2 regions of the Blastococcus sp. SYSU DS0973 genome follow, and region 1 is predicted to be linked to the other one. Evidence: riboswitches for the same ligand, from Rfam matches in the RefSeq annotation. Region 1 holds a riboswitch; the other holds the start of a gene.
What was found. Region 1 has a riboswitch for cyclic di-AMP ahead of ACI791_RS08260 (aggregation-promoting factor C-terminal-like domain-containing protein). Riboswitches for the same ligand answer to the same signal wherever they lie in the genome.
Positions count from the first base shown of each region.

Region 2: it holds a riboswitch for cyclic di-AMP, as region 1 does, so the genes downstream of both, ACI791_RS00850 (LysM peptidoglycan-binding domain-containing protein) here and ACI791_RS08260 (aggregation-promoting factor C-terminal-like domain-containing protein) in region 1, are expected to answer to the same signal.

Region 1 is NZ_JBJHAN010000003.1:315,815-320,215, forward strand. It holds gene ACI791_RS08250 (hypothetical protein) at 1-27, opposite strand, end outside; gene ACI791_RS08255 (glycoside hydrolase family 3 N-terminal domain-containing protein) at 214-1,449, shown strand; gene ACI791_RS08260 (aggregation-promoting factor C-terminal-like domain-containing protein) at 1,550-2,395, opposite strand; cyclic di-AMP (ydaO/yuaA leader) riboswitch at 2,590-2,737, opposite strand; gene ACI791_RS08265 (class I SAM-dependent methyltransferase) at 2,857-3,519, opposite strand; gene ACI791_RS08270 (SDR family NAD(P)-dependent oxidoreductase) at 3,719-4,401, opposite strand, start outside.
Region 2 is NZ_JBJHAN010000001.1:169,452-173,852, reverse strand. It holds gene ACI791_RS00865 (response regulator) at 1-381, shown strand, start outside; gene ACI791_RS00860 (VOC family protein) at 447-830, opposite strand; gene ACI791_RS00855 (hypothetical protein) at 878-1,192, opposite strand; cyclic di-AMP (ydaO/yuaA leader) riboswitch at 1,516-1,690, shown strand; gene ACI791_RS00850 (LysM peptidoglycan-binding domain-containing protein) at 1,698-2,576, shown strand; gene ACI791_RS00845 (class I SAM-dependent methyltransferase) at 2,675-3,382, opposite strand; gene ACI791_RS00840 (APC family permease) at 3,410-4,401, opposite strand, start outside.

The DNA.
Region 1 (4,401 bases):
GGTGCGGTCGCCGTCGGCCTCGGTCATCGCTCCCCCTCCGGCTGTCCTGCCCCCCGACCCTAGGCAGGACGGGCCGACGGTGCCCGGTCAGCCGTCGGCGGTGCGGTTCCGGATCTCCTCCTCCGTCGCCCGGGTAGCGGCTCAGGGTCCCCCGACTCCGACACGGCCACCACCTCCCCGGCTCCCGGGGCGGCCCGGGCAACACTCGGGGAGATGTCCACACACCGCACGACGACGTCCCGGGCGGGTTCCGCACCCATCCGACGGCCGGACCGGGCGCGGTCCCTGGTCCTCGCGACCGTCGTCGTCGCCGCGCTGACCGGCTGCGCCTCCACGCCCGTCCGACCGGCCTCCTTCTCCGGCGGCGGACCCGCGACGGCCACCACCACTCCCCCATCGCCCGAGCGGACGTCGACGGACGTGTCCGTGGACGCCGTGCTCGCCGGCCTGGACCGCCGGTCCCAGGTGTCGCAGCTGTTCGTGGCCGGCGTTCCGCTGGACGGGCTTGGCGCGGGCACGGCCGTCGTCGGCGAGGGGGTCGGTGGGGTCTTCCTGCAGGGCCGGACCACCCTGGCCGCACCGGAGCTCGCCGCCACCACGGCCGCCTGGCAGGAGGCGGCGCCCGGTCCCGGCCTCTGGATCGCCGCCGACCAGGAGGGCGGCGCAGTCCAGACCCTCAAAGGTTCCGGGTTCGACGTGCTCCCGCCGGCGGTGGAGCAGGGCTTGCTGCCGGCCGGCGAGCTGGGTGCGCTCGCCGACCGGCTGGGGGCCGCGATGTCCGGTGCCGGCCTGAACCTCAACCTCGCCCCGGTGGCCGACGTCGTCCCCCCGGGCACCGAGGCGGGCAACGCGCCGATCGGCGCGTTCGGCCGGCAGTACGCCGGCGCCGGTCCCGCGGTGGCAGCCGCTGCCGCGACGGTGGCCGACGGGCTGGCCTCGCACGGCGTCGTCCCGACGTTCAAGCACTTCCCCGGCCTGGGCCGGGTCTCCGAGAACACCGACACCACCAGCGACGTCGTCGACCCGGTGACCGCCGCCGGCGACGAGCAGGTCACCGCCTTCGCCGATGCGCTCGCCCGCACCGCGGCCGACCCGTTCGTGATGACGTCGTCGGCGACCTATCCCCGAATCGACCCGGAGGAGCAGGCCGCGTTCTCCCGCGCCGTCGTCACCGACCTGCTCCGCGACCGGCTGGACTTCGACGGGGTGGTCGTCTCCGACGACCTCGGTGCCGCCGAGGCAGTGGCGGACATCCCGCCGGGCGAGCGCGCCGTCCGCTTCCTCGCGGCCGGGGGCACGCTGGTGCTGACCGTCGACGCCGGTCTGGTGCCGGAGATGGTCGACGCCGTCGCGGCCCGGGCGGAGACCGACCCCGCCTTCGCCGCGACCGTCGACGCGGCCGTCCGCACCGCCCTCACCGCCAAGGCCGAGGCCGGCCTCCTCGGCTGAGCCCGGAGACGACGAAATCGGCGATCTCGCCCCCATCACGTGCGTGAAGGGGGCGAGATCGCCGATCTCGTCGGTGGGCGATCGGGGGAGCCAGCTCCGCTCAGTACCAGCCGGTCGCCCGCGAGTGCGACCACGCGCCGCACGGCGAGCCGTAGCGGTTCTCGATGTAGATCAGCCCGGCGTCGATCTGCCGGTAGCCGTCGGAGGTCTTGGCGATGCCCGTCCCGGCCCACGTCGAGTTGAGGAACTGCGGGATGCCGTACGCGGTGCTGGTCGGGTTCTGCGCGTTGGGGTTCCAGCCGCTCTCCTTGCCCCACAGGCTCTCCAGGCAGCTGAACTCGCCGGCGCTGCCGACCTTGCTCATCGCGTACTGCTTGAACGACCCGGCAGGGGCGGCAGGTGCCGCCGGGGCGCTGGTCGCGCGCGCCGGAGCGGGGGCGGCTGCCTGGGCGCGGGCGGCCTCGGCACGAGCCGCCTCCGCGCGCGCGGCCTCCGCGCGCGCGGCCTCGGCACGGGCGGCCTCGGCACGGGCGGCCTCCTCCGCCGCGCGGCGGGCGGCCTCCTCGGCCGCGATGCGGGCCGCCTCCTCGGCGGCCCGGCGGTCGAGCTCGGCCTGCTCCGCGGCGGCCCGGGCCTCGGCGGCCGCAGCCCGCTCGGCGGCGCGCTCGCTGCGGCTCGCCGCCAGCGGGGCGAGGCTGTCGACGGCGGACTCCACCGTGTCGGCGGCGGGCGCCTCGGCGGTGATCCCGAGCTGCTCGGCGACGCTGACCGACGCCAGTTGCGGCTCGTCCTGCGCGGTCGGCTCGTCGGTGACGACGACGTTGGCGATCAACCCGCCGGCGGCGACGACGGCCAGCAGCAGCGCCGGACGGCGGACCCGGCCGACGGGACGACGTCCGCCCTCGGGCCGGAGGGCGCGGGTGATCGAGGTGGCGCGAATCTTCATGGGGAGGAACTGCTCCAGGGGCAGGGCACAGCGGGGCAGCGGAGGCTGCACGGACTGCTGCGGGGTGGTCGAGTGGCAGCGGCGGTCGGGCGGTGCGCCCGGGCGCTCAGCGCGGGGAAGGCGCGCGCGAGGCCCCGTACCGGCTGCAGTTCCGTACAGGGTGGGCCCGCAGGCTCGCCATGCGGCGGCTCTCCGTTTCTTCCGTCGTGCCGCCTACCGGGTTAGCTGACGGATTCGGGCGGGAAGCGGCCCTACCCGCGCCGCCACGTGCTCGGCGCGCGATTCACCCCAGTGCTGCGGTGGGTCCCCGGCTCGCCCGCAACTCGACGGCAGCGGGCGACTCGGCGGCGCCCGGCGGACCTCCCCGGGCGGGGAGAACGAACGGCCGGACGGGACCCACGGTATCCAGCGTTATCCGTTCGTGACAATCCCTCGCCGGGAAAAGGAACATGACGCGACCCTCAGGGCAACCGCCAGACGGTCGTCCGGCGCACCGGTGCGGGCCGGCCTGGCGACGGTTCGGTGTCGGGCACGTCGTAGGCGGCCAGGGACTGCAGCCGGTCCTCCGGGAGGTAGACACGCCCCGGATCGCCGACCAGCACCTCCACGCCGCGGGCACGTGCGGCCTCCAGGAAGGGCAGCACCCGGTCGGTCATCTCGCGGTCGTAGCAGACGTCCCCGGCCAGGATCACCGCCACGTCCGGCGGTTCGGCGCCCAGCACGTCGCCCACCGGCGTGATGCCCGGCGTTCCGTTCCGCTCGGCGTTCACGATCACGGCGGTCAGCGCGAAGGGGTCGACGTCGCTGGCGAGCACGGACGTCGCCCCGGCACGGACCGCCGCCACGGCGACCAGCCCGCTGCCGGCGCCGAGATCCAGCACCGCCCGCCCCGCGACCAGGTCGGGGTGGTCGAGCACGTACCGCGCCAGCGCCTGGCCGCCCGGCCAGGCCGCCGCCCAGAACGGCGGATCGGTGGAGGTGCGCCCATGCTCGGTCTCCATGGCCTCCCACAGGGCGACGACGTCGGCGGCCACCAGCAGCTCCACCTCGGGCACCAGTTCGGGCCGCACCGCCCGGGTGTGGGCGCGGACGAACTCCGGGGGGACGGAACGGTCGGCCGACACCGAGGCAGTCAACCGCACCGGCGGGACGACGGCGCAACCGAGGTGCCGTCGCCCAGGCCTGCGGCGCCCACGACGGCAGCTTCCCCCGGTCGGCCGCAACCCAGCGCCTCGTCGACCACCACCATCGGGCGTTGCTCCCGGCGTTGCAGGTGCTGATCCGGGGACGCCTCGGGGAACGCTCCCCGAGCGCCGCGACCGGTCAGCTCGTCGGCTTCGCCGGTGCCGCCCGACGGGCGATCAGCCGCCAGTAGCTGCCCGGCACGAGCCGCACCAGCACGTCGGGAACCTTCGCGGTCCAGCCGATCAGCAGCCGCGGACGACGACGCTCGATTGCCGCGACGATCTGTGCGGCAGCGTCCTCCGGCGGCATCCGGAGCAGCCTGGCGAACTGCTTGCGCCCCTTCTCGTACTCCGCCACCGACACGCCCGAGCCGGTCCGGGCGCTCTCGGCGATGCGCGTGCGGATGCCGCCGGGGTGCACCACCGTCACGCCGATGCCGTCCTCGGCCAGCTCGTGCCGCAGCGCCTCGGTGAACCCCCGGACGGCGAACTTGCTGGCCGCGTAGGCCGCCTGGCCGGCCGGGGCGACGATGCCGAAGACGCTGGACAGGTTCACCACGTGTGCGCCGGGGTGCGTCCTGAGCACCGGCAGCAGGGTGTGGGTGAGCCGGACGACGGCGCGCACGTTGATCGCCATCACCCACTCGAACTCCTCCAGGGTGACCTGGTCGAAGCGCCCGCCGAGCGCGGCTCCGGCGTTGTTGACCAGCAGCGTCGTCTCCGGGTGCTCGGCGACGAGCGTCGCCGCCACCCGGGCGGTCGCCTCGTCGTCGGCGAGTTCGACGACGTGGGTGGCGATCCGCAGCCCCGGGTGGTCGGCAC
Region 2 (4,401 bases), on a different contig from region 1:
GACGAGACGGTGCTGGCCGCGATCCGCGCCGGCGCTTGGGGTTACCTGCTCAAGGGGGCGGGCCAGGAGGAGATCGAGCGGGCCGTCCGCGCCGTCGCCGGGGGACAGATGGTCTACGGCGCCGGCATCGCTCCGCGTGTGATGGCCTTCTTCACCGCCCGGTCCGGTGCGGTGCTGCCGCCACTGCCGGAACTGTCCGACCGGGAGCGGCAGGTGCTCACACTGGCCGCTGAAGGTCGCACGAACGCCGACATCGCCCGGCGGCTGTTCCTGTCGGAGAAGACCGTGCGCAACCACATGTCGAGCATCTTCACCAAACTCGGCGTGACCGACCGTGCCTCTGCCGTGGCCCGCGCCCGCGACGCCGGCCTGGGTAGATAGCTACCGGCGGAGCCGGTGGCCCAGCAGCGCGCCGGGCCACCGGTGCCCTCCGCGTCCGCGTCGGCTCAGCGCTGGTCGCGGCGCAGGGGATGGTCGTCGGGAACCTCCACCACGACGATCCGGACGCCGTCCGGATCCTCGATCCACATCTCGACCAGCCCCCATGGCTCGAGCCGGGGCGGCTGCGTGACCGTCACGTCGGCCGACGTGAGACGGCGGTGTTCGGCGGCGACGTCGCGGACCTGCAGCCACAGCGCGAGCCCCTTCGGGCTGTCCGCCGACCGACCGGAGACCTCCAGCAGCCCGTTGCCCAGGAAGAAGACGACCCCCGGATGCTCTGGGGGTCCGAACTCGCGATGGACCGCCAGGCCCAGGACGTCTCGGTAGAACGACTGCGACCGCTGCGGATCGGACGGTCGCAGCAGCATACGGCTGCTCAGGATGTCCATGGCGCCATCCTCCCTCGCACCGACCAGGTGGGACGCCGCCGCGGGGCTCAGGCGGCGATCGGGTGGTGGTGGCAGCGCCCGCCGATGGTGGTCCGGGCCCCGCACGGCGCACCGGCCTTGGTCCGGCCGCCGCTCTCTCCGCAGCGAGCCGGCGACCCCGGCTGCGTGGGCACCGGCCCGGCCAGGACCGGGCGGGCGAAGGGCAGGACGACGGCGTCGTGCCCCGGCGCCCGGGCGGCCGAGGGGGCGGCGGCAGTGGTGGTCACGTTCTCGCGATGGCCGGCACGACGGCGCAGGGCCGCCGCGGCGGTCAGGCCGGCGGCGAAGGCAGCGATCGCGGTGGCGGCGTGGCTGGTGCGCATGCCTGTGTCATCGGCAGTCCGGGAGGCCGGCGGAACGTCCGCCGACCGGTTCGCCGCCGGCGTCGAGCGCTGGCCGGGTGCCGGTCACCCGGGGTTGGACCACCGGCTGCCGGCCGCCGTCTGCACCGGCCAGGGTCGGGACCGCCCGAGCCGTCGCCGTCGAGGGCTGCGGCCCGTTCCGGCCGCAATCGTTCCGCTCTGTGCGCACGTCCGGTCACCCTGCGTCCGCCGCCACGGTGGGTCCCGGGAAAAGCCGGGCATGGACTCCTGCCGCCCCTCCCGCTCTGCCTACGGTGCCCCATGTCCGCCGATCGGCGGAACCGGATGGCGTACCGCCGAACCTGCCCCCGCCACCCGGCTACATCGAGACGATGGGCAGGCGCGGGGGACCCACTCTCGCAGGACCGGGCCGTCAGGCCCTGGGGTGAAGCCGTGATCCGCGGCCGGGCAGCTCTCGCCCGAACCCGACAGCTAACCCCGCAGGCGGCGAGAGGCTCACATCCCCATGCGCAATCGCTCCCAGGGGCGGCACCGTGCCGCCCGCACGTCGGCCGTGGCCGTCGTGGCACGCCCCGCGGCAGTGCTCGCGGCAGCATCGGCCCTCTCCTTCACCGGCCTGGCTTCCGCCGCGGCCCACACCGGTGAGCACACGGTGCAGCCCGGTGACACGCTGAGCTCCCTGGCGGCCGCCCACGGCACCTCGTGGCAGACCGTCTACGACGTCAACCGCGCCACCATCGGCGCGAACCCGAACGTCCTGCGCGTCGGGCAGGCGCTGTCCATCGGCGGCTCCGCACCGGTGGAGGCCGCTCCGAGCACGGCTGCGGGCTCGTACACCGTGCAGGCAGGGGACACGGTGGGCAGCATCGCCGCCCGCCACGGCACCACCTGGCAGCAGCTGCACGCCCTCAACCTGCAGGTGATCGGTCCCAACGCGAACGTCCTGCGGGTCGGTCAGCGTCTCGCCCTCAGCGGCGGGGGCGGCCCGGCCGCCGTCGTGGACGCGCCGGTGCCGCGGGCAAGCCGGGCGGAGCGGCCGGCTGCGGCTCCTGCCGCGTACGACGTGTGGGCCCCCCACGTGCGGCCCGCCGTCCAGGAGGTCGCCGAGCGGTTCGGCATCCCGACGGTCCTCACCCGGCCCGGCCACAGCCCGGCGCAGGACCGTGCCGCGGACTTCATGGTCTACGACGACCGCGCCGCCGGTGACGCGATCGCCCAGTACGTCGTCGACAACGCCGCGCGGTTCGGCGTCGACTACGTGATCTGGCAGCAGCGGATCGCCGCCTCGTGGACCGGTTGGGCGTGGCAGGGCATGGCGGACCGGGGATCGCCCACCGCCAACCACATGGACCACCCGCACGTGGCCTTCCGGACCGCCGGCTGACCACCGGCGAGCGTCTCCTGCCGCCTTCGGCAGGAGACGCTCGCCACGCCGGTGGCCGCCGGGTCGTGCGTGGGCGTCCGGCCCCGCATGCCGGTCCGTCAGACGGCGACGGCGGTGACGAACGTGCAGATGCCCTCGCCCGAGTCGGCCCGGTGCCGCAGGCCGATGGCCGCCAGCAGCGCCGTCTCCACGCGGTGGGCCAGGCGCCGGGGGCCCTCGTACCAGGTGCTGCCGCCGGTGGTCACGGTGACGTCGGTGAAGCCGGCCAGCCGGACGTGCTCGACGAGCATCCAGTCGGGGAGGATCGAGATGTGGCCGGGCTGGTGGTAGTGCTTCGGCCCGAAGATGAACGGCGCCCCCCGGAGGAACATCTTCAGCCGGGAGTGCGGATGGGTGATGTTCGGCGTGCTGACGACCAGCCGGTCGCCGGGCCGGAGCAGCGACCGGATCGAGCGGAGCACCTTCCGCGGGTTCTCGACGTGCTCGAGCGTCTCGACGCACACGACCATGTCGAAGGGGCCGCGGGTCTCCTCGGTCCACACCGGGTCGTCGAGGTCCAGCCGGTGGATCCAGTCGTGCGGCGGGTCGAGGTCGGTGGGCACGACGTCGAACCCGGCCTCGCGCATCCGGCACGCCAGTGCTCCGCAGCCGGCACCGACCTCGAGGATCCGGCCGCCCTCGGGCAGTGCCTGTTGCACCAGTTCGACCGCGTACTCGTGCACGCCCGGAGCGGCGTGGACACCGTGCCCCTGGTAGGACCAGATGGCCGCGGTGCGGTGGCTGGAGGAGTGCTCGTCCACGGTCACGTCCGGAGTCTGACCTACCCGCGGCCGCTACGCGCGGTCGTGCGCCGTGGAGCCCGGACCTGACGTCCGCAGCCGGACCGCCCGGTACAGCACTCCGGCGGCCAGCGTGCCCGTTCCGGCCAGCACCGACGGCCACGGCAGGGTCGCCGCCAGCGCCAGGCAACCGACGACACCGGCCACCTGCACGCCCCGCGGCCAGCGCCGGTGGCCGGCCGCCTGGGTGAAGGCGGCGACGTTGGCGACGACGTAGTACAGCAGCACGCCGAACGACGAGAACCCGATGACCGCGCGCAGGTCGACGGTGAGCACCAGCGCGCACACCACCGTGCCCAGCGCCAGCTCCGCGCGGTGCGGCACGCGGTGGCGTGGGTGCACCGTGGCCAGCGCGCGCGGGAGGTCGCCGGTCCGCGCCATCGCCAGCGACGTCCGGCCCACCCCGGCGACCAGCCCGAGCAGAGCCCCGAGCGCGGCGGCGGAGGCCGCGATCCGGACGACCGGTGCGGCCCACGCCCAGCTCCCGGCCGCGACGGCGTCGGCGAGCGGGGTGGCCGTTCCGGCGATCCCGACCGGCCCGAGGACGAGCAGCAGCGTTCCCGCGACGATGGCGTAGACGGCGACCGCGATGCCCAGCGCCAGCGGGATGGCGCGGGGGATGGTGCGGGCGGGGTCGCGGACCTCCTCGCCCATGGTGGCGATGCGGGCGTAGCCGGCGAAGGCGAAGAAGAGCAGCCCGGCCGACTGCAGGACGCCGTACCAGCCGTCCGGTCCGGCGGTCCAGCCGGTGAGCCGGGCCGGGTCCGCGGCGCCGGGAGCGAGGGCGGCGAGGACCGCCACGGCGAGCCCGGCCAGCACGACGCCGACCAGCACGCGGGTGAGCCCGGCGGTCCGGGTGACCCCGTGGTAGTTGACCGCCACGAGCGCCACGACGGCGGCGACCGCTCCGGTCCGCTCCCAGGCCTGCGGAACGGCGTACGCGGCGAAGGTCAGCGCCATGGCCGCGCAGCTGGCGGTCTTGCCCA